Regions from separate parts of the Actinosynnema sp. NPDC091369 genome, predicted to be linked through region 2. Evidence: riboswitches for the same ligand, from Rfam matches in the RefSeq annotation. Region 2 holds a riboswitch; each other region holds the start of a gene.

Region 1 (5,215 bases), on a different contig from region 2:
TGCGGAACGCGAGACCCTGCGGTCAGCCGCCGTAGGCCGAGACCGGCGGGCAGGAGCAGACCAGGTTGCGGTCGCCCTTGGCGCCGTCGATGCGGCGCACCGGGGGCCAGATCTTCGGGGCCGAGGTGCCCGCCGGGAACACCGCCACCTCGCGGCTGTACGGGTGGTCCCACTCCGTCGCGATGGAGGCGGCCGTGTGGGGGGCGTTGCGCAGCGGGTTGTCGTCGGCCGGCCACTCGCCCGAGCCGACGCGGTCGATCTCGTGCTTGATGGCGATCATCGCGTCGATGAACCGGTCGATCTCGCCGAGGTCCTCGCTCTCGGTCGGCTCCACCATCAGCGTGCCCGCCACCGGGAACGACATGGTCGGCGCGTGCAGGCCGTAGTCGGCCAGCCGCTTCGCCACGTCGTCCACCGTCACGCCGGTCGCCTTGGTGATCGGCCGCAGGTCGAGGATGCACTCGTGGGCCACGAAACCGCCCTCGCCGGTGTAGAGCACGGGGAAGTGCTCGTCCAGCCGGCGCGCCACGTAGTTCGCCGCCGCCACCGCGGTCAACGTCGCCCGGCGCAGGCCGTCCGCGCCCATCATCCGCACGTACGCCCACGAGATCGGCAGGATCGACGCCGAACCCCACGGCGCGGCGCTGATCGGGCCGACACCGGTCTCCGGACCGGCCGTCGGCTGCAACGGGTGGTTCGGCAGGAACGGCGCCAGGTGCGACCGCACGCCGATCGGGCCGACGCCCGGACCACCGCCGCCGTGCGGGATGCAGAACGTCTTGTGCAGGTTCAGGTGCGACACGTCCGACCCGAACTTGCCGTACTGCGCCAGCCCGATCAGCGCGTTGAGGTTCGCGCCGTCCACGTAGACCTGGCCGCCGGCGTCGTGCACCAGCCCGCACACCTCGCGCACGGTGTCCTCGTACACGCCGTGCGTCGACGGGTAGGTGATCATGATCGCGGCGAGCGAGTCGCGGTGCGCGTCGATCGTGGAGCGCAGGTGCTCGACATCCACGTTGCCGTGGTCGTCGCACTTGACGACCACGACCCGCATGCCGGCCATCACGGCGGACGCGGCGTTGGTGCCGTGCGCGCTGGACGGGATCAGGCACACGTCGCGGTGGTCGTCGCCGTTGGCCCGGTGGTAGGCGCGGATCGCGAGCAGGCCCGCGAACTCGCCCTGGCTGCCCGCGTTCGGCTGCAACGACACCGCGTCGTACCCGGTGACCTCGGCCAGCCACCGCTCCAGGTCACCGACGATGGTCAGCAGCCCCTCGGCGTCCGACGCGGGCGCGAACGGGTGCAGGTCGGCGAACTCCGGCCACGTCACGGGCTCCATCTCGGCCGTGGCGTTGAGCTTCATCGTGCACGAGCCCAGCGGGATCATGCTGCGGTCCAGCGCCACGTCCTTGTCCGACAACGACCGCAGGTAGCGCAGCAGCGCGGTCTCGGAGCGGTGCGCGTGGAACACCGGGTGGGTCAGGTAGTCGCTGGTGCGGCGCAGGTCGGCGGGGATGCCGTCGGCGGTGTCGGCGTCCAGGCCGTCCACGTCGGAGACGGTCACCCCGAACGCCTTCCACACCAGTTCCAGGTGCTCGCGCGTGGTCGTCTCGTCGCACGCGATGGACACCACGTCCGCGTCCACCTGCCACAGGTTCACGCCCAGGTCGCGCGCGGCCGACACGACGGCGGCGGCACGGCCCTCGACGCGGGCCCGCACGGTGTCGAAGAACTCGCCGTGCACGATCTCGACGCCGCCCTCCAGCAGGCCGGCGGCCAGCACGGTCGCCATCCGGTGCGCCCGGGTCGCGATCGCCTTCAGGCCCTCCGGACCGTGGTACACCGCGTACATCGAGGCCATCACCGCGAGCAGGACCTGCGCGGTGCAGATGTTGCTGGTGGCCTTCTCCCGGCGGATGTGCTGCTCGCGGGTCTGCAACGCGAGGCGGTAGGCGAGCGAGCCGTCCGCGTCCACGGACACGCCGACCAGCCGGCCGGGCAACTGCCGCTCCAGGCCCTGGCGCACGGCCATGTAGCCGGCGTGCGGCCCGCCGAACCCGATCGGCACGCCGAAGCGCTGCGTGGTGCCGATGACGACGTCCGCGCCGATCTCGCCGGGCGGGCGCAGCAGCGTCAGCGCCAGCAGGTCCGCGGCGACCACCGCCTGCGCGCCCGCCTTGTGGATCTCCTCGATCACCGACGCGTGGTCGCGCACCACGCCGGACGCGCCGGGGTAGGACAGCAGCACGCCGAAGAAGTCGCCGCCCAGGCCGAGCCCCTCGATGCCCTGCGACAGGTCGGCGGTGACGATCTCGATGCCCAGCGGCTCGGCGCGCGTCTCGATGACGGCCAGCGTCTGCGGCAGCGTGTCGGCGTCCACCACGAACTTGTTCGACTTGGCCCGGCCCGCGCGGCGGACCAGCGTCATCGCCTCGGCGGCGGCCGTGGACTCGTCCAGCATCGAGGCGTTGGCCAGCGGCAGACCGGTCAGGTCGGCGACCATCGTCTGGAAGTTCAGCAGCGCTTCGAGGCGGCCCTGGGAGATCTCCGGCTGGTACGGCGTGTACGCCGTGTACCAGGCGGGGCTCTCCAGCACGTTGCGGCGGATCACCGGCGGGGTGGTCGTGCCGTAGTAGCCGAGCCCGATCATCTGCGTCATCGGGCGGTTGCGCGCGGCGAGGGCGCGCAGCTCGGCCAGCGCCTCGGTCTCGGTGGCGGGCGCGGGCAGGTCCAGCACCAGGTCGCGCTCGCGGATCGACTCGGGGACGGCGTGCTGCGCCAGTTCCTCCAGCGAGCCGACACCGATCACGTCGAGGATGCGGGCCAGCTCGGCGGGCCGCGGGCCCACGTGCCGGTCGGCGAACGGGGTGCCGTGCTCGAGTGCGGCGAGGGGGATGCGGTCCTGCGTCATCGGTGCTGGCCTCCAGGGCTCCGGACAGACTTCTGCCGTTGCCCTCCCCCTCTGTCTTCTGCCCGGTCTCGGGCGCCTGAGAGCTTCACCCGGCTGTCGGGCTTGCACCGTCGGCGGGGTCGGTCGGTCGTGCCCGACCCGCTTTCCAGAGGCGTCTCACCCGCACGGTCCTTGCGCCTGAGAGGTTCCGGGGAGGATTTGCTCCTTCGGCGCCGAGACGGGCTCGGACTCTCCCGCACGGGATAAAGCGACTACGCGCGGAATCGTACCCGTCGGAGGGGTGAACGGTACCGCCGGCGCGACGTGGATCTCAGTGCGCGCCGGTCGACCCACCCGGTCAGCCGATGGCCCTCGTCCGACGGCGACGGGACAGCTCGTCGTCGGACGGCTCCACGATCTCGGCCCCGTCCGCCCGTTCGGCGGGGAAGTCGTGGATCGTGCCGCTGATCTCCCGCATCGCTCCGGAGACCGCGATGCCGAACACCCCCTGGCCGCCCTGGAGCAGGTCGACCACCTCTTCCGGCGACGTGCACTCGTAGACGGTGGTGCCGTCGCTGAACAGCGTGATGCGGGCCAGGTCCTGCACGCCGCGGCGGCGCAGGTGGTCCACGGCGACCCGGATGTTCTGCAACGAGACGCCGGTGTCCAGCAGTCTCTTCACGACCTTGAGGACCAGGATGTCCTTGAACGAGTAGAGCCGTTGGCTGCCCGAGCCGTGCGCACTCCTTATCGTGGGGTTGACCAACCCCGTGCGCGCCCAGTAGTCCAGCTGGCGGTAGGTGATGCCCGCGATCTGGCACGCGGCGGGGCCGCGGTACCCGACCAGTTCGTCCGGCAGCGAGGAGTCCGGGAACAGCTCACCCTGTTCGCCGGATCCGGCCCGGATGGGCGCTTCCTCGACCACGCCTGCCTCCCCTCGGTCCGGTCACGACGACCGGCGACCAACGTGAAGCCGCCGCGGTGCCCGAATCACACCGTGGCAATTCACCTGAGTTCGACGGTAAGACCGGCTAGGGGGCAGGTCAACGCGACGCGCGGGACGTGTCTGACCTCAACGTGAGGTAGAGGTTGAGAGAGTCGCCCGTCGTAAGCCATTCGGGTGACGTTTAGTGATCGTTTAGCCGATCAACGTTGACGTTGTGTAATTCAGGGGTGTGACGCCTGATGGTGGCACGCGGGGTTGATCCACAACGCACCGCGCACGCTCGCGAAGGGCCGTTCACGGTGTGGGGCCGGGGGTGCGCCCTTCGTGGGCGGGTTCGGGTAGGGGTGTCGTTGTCAAGCACCCGACTCGTCGGTACTTGGGGTGGGTTGGTGTACCCCCGCGGGGCGATTTGGGGTCCAAGAGCCCAAAAGCGTCCTCGCCGGACGGGCAGATCAGCAGGATGACCCCAACCCCCGCTGATGGCCCCTGTTTCGTCGTGGGTCCGGGTTTCGTGTCGTCCCACCGACCTCCCGAAGGGCTACCACACGCGTCAGGGGGGCGACATCAGTAGACGCCGTAGCCCGCAGTGGACCACGCCCCCCTTGACACGTGCGGTAGGGCTGCGCCAGGTCGGCGGGATGACACGAAGCCCTACTTGTGCAGCAAAGACGTCCAGCGAGGTGGGTCGGGGGTCGCGAGTCGCAACCGGGGTGCGGACGGGTCGGGCGCGGTCGGCCGCGTTGGGTTTGCCCTTCCCATGGGAGGGGTTCGTGTCGTCCCGCCGACCTGGCCTTGCCCTACCGCACGTGTCAAGGGGGGCGAAGTCCAGCAATGCCCGCGGCGCTTACTGATGTCGCCCCCTTGACGCGTGTGGTAGCCCGGAGGGAGGTCGGTGGGATGACACGGAACCCGACCCACGACGAAACAGGAGATCCCGGAGGTGGTCGGGGTCATCCTGCTGATCTGCCCGTCCGGCGAGGACGCTTGTGATCTCTCGGTCTTGGGTCTTCCCAGCGCAGCTCACCGCAACTACCGATGACCGCAAGGGCCGGCCACCTCGGGCGCAGATCGGCCTACGTGTCCGCCCCGCGGAAGTCCTCCGGCGAGACCGAGTCGAGGAACTCGCGGAACTTCTCGACCTCGTCCTCCTGCTCGTCCGGGATGATCAAACCGGCCTCGGCCAGCACGGACTCCTCCGCGTGGATCGGCACGCCGATCCGCAGGGCCAGCGCCACCGAGTCGCTCGGCCGCGCCGAGACGCGGATGTCGCCGTCGAAGACGAGCTCCGCGAAGTACGTGCCCTCCTGCAGGTCGGTGATCCGCACCTGCTCCAGCTGCCGACCGAGGGCTCCGATGACGTCCTTGAGCAGGTCGTGCGT
Region 2 (5,215 bases):
GACACGTGGTAGGGCACCACGTTGTAGAGCTTGCCGGAGAAGTTGATCCGCATGCCGTGGGTCAGGTGGCCGCCGTGCGCGAGGTCCAGGCCCAGGATCGTGTCGCCGGGCTGGAGCAGGGCGAACATCGCGCACGCGTTGGCCTGCGCGCCCGAGTGCGGCTGCACGTTCGCGAAACCCGCGCCGAACAGCGCCTTCACCCGCTCGATCGCCAGCCGCTCGATCACGTCGACGTTCTCGCAGCCGCCGTAGTAGCGGCGGCCCGGGTAGCCCTCGGCGTACTTGTTCGTCAGCACCGAGCCCTGCGCCTGGAGCACCGACACCGGCGTGAAGTTCTCCGAGGCGATCATCTCCAGCGTGCTCTGCTGCCGGTGCAGCTCGGCGGCGACGGCGTCCGCGACCTCCGGGTCGAACTCCGCGAGGGAGGTGTTGAAGTGCTCGGACATGTGTGGGGTCTCCCTTACGAGGTGCGCTTGTAGAAGGGCAGTGCGACGACTTCGACCGGCTCGTGCCTGCCCCGGACGTCGACGGACAGCTGCGTGCCGGGCTCGGTGTGGCCGACCGTGACGTAGGCCATGGCCACCGAGTACCCGAGGGTCGGCGACAGCGCGCCGCTGGTCACCTCGCCGATGGGGGCGCCCGAGGCGTCCAGCACCGGGTAGCCGTGCCGGGGGGCGCGGCGCGAGGCGGTCTTGAGGCCGACCAGGACCTGCTCCACGCCCTGCTCGGCGACGGCGGCCAGGGCGTCGCGGCCGACGAAGTCGCCCGGCTTGTCCAGCTTCACCACCCGGCCGAGGTTCGCGTGGAACGGCGTGCGGTCGCGGCCGAGCTCGTTGCCGTACAGGGGCATGCCCGCCTCCAGCCGCAGCGTGTCGCGGCAGCCCAGGCCCGCGGGCTTGAGGTCGTGCGGCGCGCCCGCCTCCAGCAGCGCCTGCCACACGTGCGCGGCGTCGTCCGGCGCGACGAACAGCTCGAAGCCGTCCTCGCCGGTGTAGCCGGTGCGGGCGAGCAGCACCGGCTTGCCCGCGACCTCGGTCGGGTACGAGGCGTAGTACTTCACCGCGCCCAGGTCGGTGGGCGTGAGGCCGGCCAGGATCGCGGTGGCCTTCGGACCCTGCACGGCGAGCAGCGCGTAGTCGGTGGACCGGTCCTCGACGGTGGTGTCGAAGCCCTTGGCCCGCTCGACCAGCGCCTCGTGCACGACGGCGGCGTTCGAGGCGTTCGCGACGACGAGGTACTCCTCGTCACCCGTGCGGTAGACGATCAGGTCGTCGATCACGCCGCCGTCGGCCTCGCAGACCATCGTGTAGCGGGCGCGGCCGACGCCGATCGCGGACGCGTGGCCGACCAGGGCGTGGTCCAGCGCGGCGCCGGCCTCCGGGCCGGTGAGCACGATCTCACCCATGTGGGTCAGGTCGAACAGGCCCGCCGACGTGCGCACCGCGTGGTGCTCGGCCAGCTCGCTGTCGTAGCGCAGCGGCATCCGCCAGCCCGCGAAGTCGGTGAACATGGCGCCCAGCGCCTCGTGCTCGGCGTGCAGGGGCGTGCGGCGGCTTTCCATCAGGCGGGTCCTCCCTGGGTGCGGACATGCCGAGGCGCCGACCGGTCGGGTCGGCGGGCGGGCACGTCCGAGAGATTCACGAGCGAAAGGATGACACGGCCCATCGGAGACTCCTCGTCGAGTGAGCCTCCCCCTCTGCCATGAGCCTGAGAGCTTCGCCACCGGGTGAGGGCGGCTTGCACCGTGGGCGAGGCGCACCGGGTGCGCCTGCTTTCCAGAGTTGCCTTCGTCGGGCGGTACCTGTGCCTGAGAGATTCCGGGGAGGAGTTGCTCCTTCGGCGCCCCGGTCGGGGACTCTCCCGCTCGACATCGACGGCCGTGTTCAGTTGGTACCGCCAGACGCTAGGGGTGGCCGGCGGGCGGGGTCAACCCCGGTCACAGGCTCTTCTCGGCCCGGACGCTCTCGACCACCCTGCGCTCGGCGTAGAACGACACGAACGGGATCGTGCCCGCGAGCAGCACCAGCACCGTGCCCTTGATCGACCACCGGGCCTTGAGCGCGAGGTCGACGGTGAGCACCAGGTACACCGCGTACAGGAAGCCGTGCACCGGGCCGACGACCTGCATCATGCCCTCGGTGCCGCCCGCGTACTTGGCGATCATGGCGACCACGAGCAGCAGCAGGCCGACACCGACCACGTAAGCCATGAACCGGAACCTGGTCAACGCGCCGCTCATCGCCCTACCTTCGCCTCACCGCTGGTCCCGCGCGTGCAGTTCGGCGAGCATGCGGTTGTAGGCCGCCAGCTCGTCGTCCTCGTCGTCGTGCGCGGGTGCTCTGACGGGCTCAACGGTAACGACCGGCCGCGACGGCACGGCCACCGGCTCCGGCGCGGCCTCGTCGGCGGCCCCGGTCGCCGCGGCGGCGGCCTCGGCCTTGCGGCGGGCGTCCAGCCTGCGGATGCGCCAGACCATGAACGCGGGGAAGAGGCCGAACAGCGGCCACTGGAAGACGTACCCGAGGTTCTGGAAGGTGCCACCGGCCTCGGAGAACCGCTCCCACTGCCAGTACGCCAGGCCGCAGCACACGACCAGCGACACCAGGCAGACGGCCGCGATCGCGAGCCGTCGGGGGGTGATGAGGCCGCGCACGCCTCAAGAGTACTTCGTGCGTCGCACAGGGCTGGGGCTCCCCGCGCAGGAGCCCGCCCCTCAAGGTGAGGGCTCCCCATCGCTGGAGGAGCCCGCCCCGACTCGTCGGACCTAGGCCACGCCGTCCCGGCGTTGCCTCTGCAACCTGGCCACGCACCAGGCCGCCGCGCTACCCCGACGCAGGTGCTGGAGCACCGTCATCGGGCCGAGGCGACGACCGAGGTCGGAGGGCGTGAGCCCGGCCGCCCGGTAGTCCAGAGCGCGCTGGTCCAGCGGGCTGATGCCCGCGTCCCACCACTGCTCCGCCTCGGAGAGGTCACCCACCAGCTGCCAGTAGCTGGCGGCGGCCGCGAGCAGGGCGTCGGGCACCTCGGGCGCCCGCTTCCGCATCGCCGCCACGTACGCCGGATCCGCGGACTCGACCTTCACCAGGCCGCGGGGACCGCCATTCGCCCGCTGCACCGGGATCCCCGGCGCGGACGGCGGGGCTTCCGCGAGCCACGCGTCCTTGATCCGGTTCACCTCCTGCAGCTCGGCGTCGTCCGAGCGCTCAGCCGCCCACTGCCGCAACAGCTCGTCGACTCCGGAGTCCTCGACCATTCTGCCTCCTCATCGGTCGAAGATCAGCCAATGCGACGCACCGTATTAGCGGGTACCGACAACCGCTAGACCCCGGTTTGTCTAAAACCCTGTTACCAGGGCGTTATAGCCCTCATTCCACCCGTACGGTGCAACGACGAGGGCGCATAGTCACCGATCGTGACCGCATTGAGCGGAGTTCGAGGGGACGCGGCGAGCGGGTCAGGCGAAGAGGCTGCGCACGAAGGTGATGATCGACTCCGCCCCGGACTGGAGCCACCCGAGCGCGGTCCGCACCGCTTCGGCGGACTCGTTCGGCCGGGTGATCAGGAGGAACAGCACCAGCGCGACCGCCGCCAGCGTCACCACCTTCTTGACGTTCACTGATCGGTCTCCGTCCGTGTCACCGGGTGGGGCGGCCGAGCGCCGCCCCGGTCGTGTCAACGGCCATGGTCCCCCATTCACCCGGATGATGACGATCGAACCCGCCGCCATCCCTCGACCGGTCGTGCGATCGCCACGCAACCACGCCTGGAACAGCCTGATCGTCACCCGAACGGACGATCAAGGGGACCTGCGGTCCCGCCGATCACCAAGGTACGGGCACTCGCCCACCCCCCTGGCACGGACACCGAGGTAGCGACACATCGTCTTCCCTTCACCGCCCATCACCTGATTGCGCCGAGGCACGCACCGAGCGTGACAAAGGTCGATGGCGGCTGCCACTCAATTCCGGTCCCCCTTCAGGTGATTTCCCGCGCCCTTTTCCGGGTCGCCCCGGCGGCCGATCGGGCCCGGGTCAGGCGATCACCCCGGCCCGCCGCAGCCCGGCCAGCTCGTCCTCGTCCAGCCCCAGCTCGCCCAGCACGTCGGCCGTGTGCTCGCCCACCGCGGGCGGCGGCGCCGGAGTGGCCGCGGGCGTCCGCCCGAACCGGGGCGCGGGCGCGGGCTGCGCCACCCCGTCCACCTGCACGAACGTCCCCCGCTCGGCGTTGTGCCCGTACCCGGGCGCTTCACCGGGGGCCAGCACGGGCGCGAGGCACGCGTCAGTGCCCGCCGCCAGCGCCGCCCACTCGTCCCTCGTCCGGGTGGCGACGGCCGCCGCGATCCGGGCCCGCAGCTCCGGCCAGTTCGCCGGGTCGTGTCGGGCGGGCAGGTCCGCGTCGGCCAGCCCGAGCACCACCAGCAGCTCGGCGTAGAACTTCTCCTCCAGCGCGCCGATGCTGACGAACCGGCCGTCGGCCGCCTCGTAGACGTCGTAGAACGGCGCGCCGCCGTCCAGCAGGTTCTCCCCGCGACCGCCGGGCCACGCGCCGGCCGACGACATCCCGTGCAGGAACGTGGTCAGCAGCGCCGCGCCGTCCACCATCGCCGCGTCCACCACCTGCCCGCGCCCGGACCGCTCCCGCTCGTACAGCGCCGCCAGCACGCCCATCGCCAGCAGCAGCCCGCCGCCGCCGAAGTCGCCCACGATGTTGAGCGGCACGGTCGGCGGCGCGCCCGCCCGGCCGATCGGCTCCAGCGCGCCCGCCACCGCGATGTAGTTGATGTCGTGCCCGGCGCGGTCGGCCAGCGGGCCGTCCTGGCCCCACCCGGTCATCCGCCCGTAGACCAGCCTCGGGTTGCGGGCCAGGCACTGGGCCGGGCCGATGCCCAGCCGCTCGGTCACCCCCGGCCGGAAGCCCTCGACCAGCACGTCGGCCCCCTCGACCAGCCGCAGCACCAGCTCGGCGCCCTCGGGCCGGCGGATGTCCACGCCGATCGACCGCCGTCCCCGGCCCAGCAGGGGCACCCCGGAGCCGGTCGAACCGGGCGCACCGCCCACGCGATCCACCCGGACCACCGACGCGCCGAGGTCGGCCAGCACCATGCAGCCGAACGGGGCGGGCGCGAGGCCCGCCAGCTCGACGACCTTCAGCCCCTCCAGCGGCCCCGCCACTAGAGGGACCTCGCGATGATTTCCTTCATGATCTCGTTCGTCCC
Region 3 (5,215 bases), 780 kb from region 2:
GTCAGCACTCGATGACGTTCACGGCGAGGCCGCCGCGGGCCGTCTCCTTGTACTTCACCTTCATGTCCTTGCCCGTCTCACGCATGGTCTTGATGACCTTGTCCAGGGACACGAAGTGCGAGCCGTCCCCGCGCAACGCCATCCGCGCCGCCGTGATCGCCTTGATGGACGCCAACGCGTTGCGCTCGATGCACGGGATCTGCACCAGCCCGCCGATCGGGTCGCACGTCAGCCCCAGGTTGTGCTCCATGGCGATCTCGGCCGCGTTCTCGACCTGCTCCGGCGTGCCGCCCAGCACCTCGGCCAGCCCGCCGGCCGCCATCGAGCACGCCGAGCCGACCTCGCCCTGGCAGCCGACCTCGGCGCCGGAGATGGACGCGTTCTCCTTGAACAGCACGCCGACCGCGCCCGCGGTCAGCAGGAAGCGCACCACGCCGTCGTCGGACGCGCCCGGCACGAACCGGGTGTAGTAGTGCAGCACCGCGGGCACGATGCCGGCCGCGCCGTTGGTCGGGGCGGTCACCACGCGACCGCCGGCGGCGTTCTCCTCGTTCACCGCCAGCGCGAACAACGTCACCCAGTCCATCACCCGCAACGGGTCGGTGGCGTAGTGCTCGACGGTCATCCGCCGGCGCATCTCGGCCGCCCTGCGGCGCACCTTCAGGCCGCCGGGCAGCACGCCGGTCTCCGTGCAGCCGCGCTCGACGCACTCCTGCATCACGTCCCAGATGTGCAGCAGCCCCGACCGCACCGACGCCTCGTCCCGCCACGACAGCTCGTTGGCCAGCATGACCTCGCTGATCGACAGCCCGGTCTCCCGGCACCGCGCCAGCAGCTCGTCACCGCTGCGGAACGGGTGCGCGACCGGCGTCTCGTCCGCCTTGATCCGGTCGGTCCCGGTGGCCGTCTCATCCACCACGAACCCGCCGCCGACCGAGTAGTACACCGCCGAGTCGACCACGGTGTCACCCGAGTGGGCGGAGAAGCTCATGCCGTTGGGGTGCAGCGGCAGCGACTTGCGCCGGTGCATGACCAGGTCGGCGTCCTCGGTGAACGCGATCTCCCGCACGCCGGCCAGCCGCAGCCGCCCGGTGGCCCGGATCTCCGCCGGCCGCCGCTCCGCCTCGACCGGGTCGACCTCCTCCGGCCGGCAGCCCTCCAGGCCGAGCAGGACCGCCTTCGGGCTGCCGTGCCCGTGCCCGGTCGCGCCGAGCGACCCGAACAGCTCCACGTGCACCCGGTCGACGGAGTCGAGCGCGGGCCGCAGCCGCTCGGCGAACATCATCGCCGCGCGCATCGGGCCGACGGTGTGCGAGCTCGACGGTCCGATCCCCACGGAGAACAGGTCGAACACGCTGATCGCCATGACGTCAGTCCCCGGTCAGTTCCGCGTACTTCGCCGCGGTCAGCAGCCCCGTCGCGTCGGTCACCGCGACCTTGAACAGCCACCCGCCGCCGTACGGGTCGTTGTTGATCAGCGACGGGTCGGCCACGGCCGCCGGGTTCACCTCGACCACCTCGCCGCTGACCGGCGCGTACAGGTCGCTGACCGACTTGGTCGACTCCAGCTCACCGCACACCTGCCCGGAGGTCACCACGGCGCCGACCTCGGGCAGTTCGACGAACACGATGTCGCCGAGCGAGTCCGCCGCGTACGACGTGATGCCGACCGCCACGGGCTCTTGGGTACCCGGTGCCCAGTCCACCCATTCGTGCTCGGGCGTGTACAGCAGGTTGTCCGGAAAGGTCACGACAGCGCTCCCTAGAACGGCAAGGTCTCCGACCCCACTCTGTCCTGGGACCTGAGAGCTTCACCGTCGCCGGAGCGGCGGCTTGCACCGTGGGTGCGCGGACGTGCGCGCTTTCCAGAGTCGCCTCACCCGAGCGGTTCTCGCTGCCTGAGAGTGTGCGGGGTGCTTGCTCCTTCGGCGCCCCGGCACGATCACCGAGGTCTCTCCCGCGCGGGTTCCGGCGCTCATGACGCGCCGCGGCCGATGTTCAGTTGGTCGCCCGAACGCTAGGTGCCCACGCCGACGGGTGTCAACGCGCCCCACGACTTGTTCGATCCGCACAACAGCGCACGGCCGCGTTGGTGCGGGCGACACGATGACACCGAAAACGCCGTACCGGACCTTGGGTGTAACAACGGCCGAAGGAGCCCACCGTGCGGATCGCAGTTCCCCGCGAGATCAAGAACCACGAGTACCGCGTCGCGCTGACCCCGGCGGGCGCCCACGAGCTGACCCAGCGCGGCCACGACGTGGTCGTGGAGACCGGCGCGGGCCTCGGTTCGGCGATCACCGACGAGGAGTACCTGGCCGCCGGCGCGAAGGTGCTGGCCACCGCGGACGACGTGTGGGCCGAGGGCGACCTGGTGCTCAAGGTCAAGGAGCCCATCGCCGAGGAGTACCCGCGGCTGCGCAAGGGCCAGGTCCTGTTCACGTACCTGCACCTGGCCGCCGACCGGCCGCTGACGCAGGCGCTGCTGGACTCCGGCACCACCGCCATCGCCTACGAGACCGTGCAGACCGCGAACGGGGCGCTGCCGCTGCTGGCCCCCATGTCGGAGGTCGCGGGCCGGCTCGCGCCGCAGGTGGGCGCGTTCTCGCTGATGAAGCCGTCCGGCGGGCGCGGCGTGCTGCCCGGCGGCGTGCCCGGCGTGCACCCGGCGCGCGTGGTCGTCATCGGCGGCGGCGTGGCGGGCCTGAACGCGGCGGCGATCGCCGTCGGCATGGGCGCGGACGTGCAGATCCTGGACACCAACGTGGACCGGCTGCGCCACATCGACGCCCTCTACCAGGGCAGGCTGCGCACCGTCACGTCCAACCGGTACTCCGTCGAGCAGGCCGTGCGCGAGGCCGACCTGGTCATCGGCGCGGTGCTGGTGCCCGGCGCGAAGGCGCCGAAGCTGGTGAGCAACGAGCTGGTGTCCGACATGAAGCCCGGCTCGGTGCTGGTGGACATCGCGATCGACCAGGGCGGCTGCTTCGCCGACTCGCGGCCGACCACGCACGCCGACCCGACCTACCAGGTGCACGACTCGGTCTTCTACTGCGTGGCGAACATGCCCGGCGCGGTGCCGCGCACGTCGACCTACGCGCTGACCAACGTGACGCTGCCGTACGCCGTGGCGCTGGCGGACCACGGCTGGGAGACGGCCCTGCGCGGCGACGCGTCGCTGGCGCTCGGCCTGAACGCGCACGAGGGCCTGCTGACGAACCTGCCGGTGGCGCAGGCGCACGGGATGACCCACACCCCGCTGGACATCTAGCCCCACCTGCCGCGAAGGGCCCCGCTCACAGCACGTGAGCGGGGCCCTTCGGCATGAAAGACGGCCCGCTCAACCAGCCTGGGGGTCACTGGGAGCGGGCCGCGTGACCAATCTTAGCCGGGAACCCGGGTCCGTGCCCAGCGGCCCCACCGATCCGGCCCACAGTTCGCCCGGCGGTGGCAACGCGCTGTGTGCGCGCTCAAGCAATCGAGTGAACTTGGGTGATAACGGGTAAGTCACGACGGCCCTGCGACCGATGCACTGGGCAGGAACTCCGCAGCTACGGAGCGGGGTCACCCGCTCGCGCGGCGTCGCGCCGCGCCATCACCGATCGGAGCGCACATGGCTGAACCCGAGGGCTGGATCGACTGCCACGACCCGTTCGGGCGGGACCGGTCGATGACCGTGCTCGTCGAGGACGACCGGGTTCTGCTGGTCGCGCCACCCGGCGAGTCCGCTGTGATGTCCGTCACCCAGACGCGCAGGCTGCACCGCCTGCTCGACCAAGCCGCCGGCCGGATGTGACCCGCGTGGACGAGGTGCTGCGGGCCGCCGTGCTGCGCCGGCTGGCGCTGCTGGACGAGGCCGCCGAGAGCGGCGAGGCGGAGGCGCTGGTGCCGCTCGCGCGCTCCGAGATCCACCGCCTGGCCGACGGGTGGCGGCTGCTGCTGACCGTGCACCAGCCGGATCCGGACGGCCGCTGCGGCGCGTGCCCCGGCATCCTGCGGCACAAGAAGTGGCCGTGCCAGGTGTGGACGATGGCCCACCAGCACCTCATCGGCGACGGCCTGCCGCACCGCGAACGCCGCCGCCCGCTGCGCACGCTGCGCCGTTCGGCGGAGGTCGAGACCACCGCGGAGATACCGAGGGTGGTGTCGAAACCGCGACACGCGCTCCCGGAGTGACCCTCCTAGGGCAGGATGACGCCCGGTAGGAGTACTCGGGAGGGACGCGTGCACGACGGCAGTGGCCGCATCGTGGTGCAGAACTTGACCAAGCAGTTCGGTCCGGTCGCAGCGGTGCAGAACCTCAGCTTCACGGTGGAACCCGGTTCGGTGACCGGCTTCCTCGGCCCCAACGGGGCAGGCAAGACGACGACGCTGCGCATGCTGCTCGGCCTGGTGACCCCGACCGCGGGCATCGGGTTGATCAACGGCAGCCCGTACTCCCAGCTCGGCAACCCGGCCCGGGTGGTCGGCGCGGTGCTGGAGGCGCAGGGCTTCCACCCCAAGCGGACCGCGCGCAACCACCTGCGGGTCTACGCCGCCGCGATCGGCGTGCCGGACTCGCGGGCCGACCAGGTGCTCGGGCTGGTCGGGCTCGCCGCGGCGGGCGACCGCAAGGCGGGCGGGTACTCGCTGGGCATGAAGCAGCGGCTGGCCCTGGCCACCGCGCTGCTCGGCGACCCGCAGATCCTGGTGCTGGACGAGCCCTCCAACGGGCTCGACCCGGAGGGCATCGCGTGGCTGCGGACGTTCCTTCAGTCCTACGCGCGCAGCGGGCGGACCGTGCTGATCTCCAGCCACCTGCTGGCCGAGGTCGAGCAGACCGTCGACCAGGTGGTGATCGTCAGCCGCGGCCAGACCATGTACTACGGGTCGCTGGACCACCTGCGCAACCAGCAGCAGGGCCGGGTGCTGGTGCAGCCGTCGGACGTCGGCGCGCTGGTCGGCGCGTTGCGCGAGGACGGCGTCACCGGGATCGAGCAGCTGCCCGACGGCCGCATCGCGGTCAGCGGCGTGGAGGCCAAGCAGGTCGCCGACACCGCGTTGAAGGCGGGCGTGTCGATCTACGGCATCCAGGAGGAGAAGGCCGACCTGGAACGGCTGTTCTTCCAGCTCACCAACGGCCAGTACGCGGCGCCGCCCGGCCAGTACGCGCAGCCGGTCGCCTACCAGCAGCAACCGCCGGCGGGCTACCAGCAGCAGTACCAGCAGTACCAGC

The links. Region 2 has a riboswitch for glycine ahead of gcvT (glycine cleavage system aminomethyltransferase GcvT). Riboswitches for the same ligand answer to the same signal wherever they lie in the genome.
Region 1: it holds a riboswitch for glycine, as region 2 does, so the genes downstream of both, gcvP (aminomethyl-transferring glycine dehydrogenase) here and gcvT (glycine cleavage system aminomethyltransferase GcvT) in region 2, are expected to answer to the same signal.
Region 3: it holds a riboswitch for glycine, as region 2 does, so the genes downstream of both, gcvH (glycine cleavage system protein GcvH) here and gcvT (glycine cleavage system aminomethyltransferase GcvT) in region 2, are expected to answer to the same signal.

What each region holds. Positions count from the first base shown of each region.
Region 1 is NZ_JBIVUG010000010.1:60,616-65,830, reverse strand. It holds gene gcvP (aminomethyl-transferring glycine dehydrogenase) at 23-2,911, opposite strand; glycine riboswitch at 3,067-3,157, opposite strand; gene ACIQMJ_RS30460 (MerR family transcriptional regulator) at 3,249-3,815, opposite strand; gene ACIQMJ_RS30455 (bifunctional nuclease family protein) at 4,910-5,215, opposite strand, start outside.
Region 2 is NZ_JBIVUG010000003.1:813,839-819,053, reverse strand. It holds gene glyA (serine hydroxymethyltransferase) at 1-446, opposite strand, end outside; gene gcvT (glycine cleavage system aminomethyltransferase GcvT) at 461-1,561, opposite strand; glycine riboswitch at 1,690-1,784, opposite strand; glycine riboswitch at 1,786-1,873, opposite strand; gene ACIQMJ_RS16470 (DUF3817 domain-containing protein) at 1,937-2,239, opposite strand; gene ACIQMJ_RS16465 (hypothetical protein) at 2,255-2,653, opposite strand; gene ACIQMJ_RS16460 (helix-turn-helix transcriptional regulator) at 2,765-3,253, opposite strand; gene ACIQMJ_RS16455 (hypothetical protein) at 3,455-3,616, opposite strand; gene ACIQMJ_RS16450 (CaiB/BaiF CoA transferase family protein) at 4,032-5,171, opposite strand; gene ACIQMJ_RS16445 (acyl-CoA dehydrogenase family protein) at 5,171-5,215, opposite strand, start outside.
Region 3 is NZ_JBIVUG010000003.1:29,179-34,393, reverse strand. It holds gene ACIQMJ_RS12635 (L-serine ammonia-lyase) at 2-1,366, opposite strand; gene gcvH (glycine cleavage system protein GcvH) at 1,371-1,751, opposite strand; glycine riboswitch at 1,876-1,970, opposite strand; gene ald (alanine dehydrogenase) at 2,165-3,271, shown strand; gene ACIQMJ_RS12620 (hypothetical protein) at 3,614-3,796, shown strand; gene ACIQMJ_RS12615 (hypothetical protein) at 3,802-4,176, shown strand; gene ACIQMJ_RS12610 (ABC transporter ATP-binding protein) at 4,225-5,215, shown strand, end outside.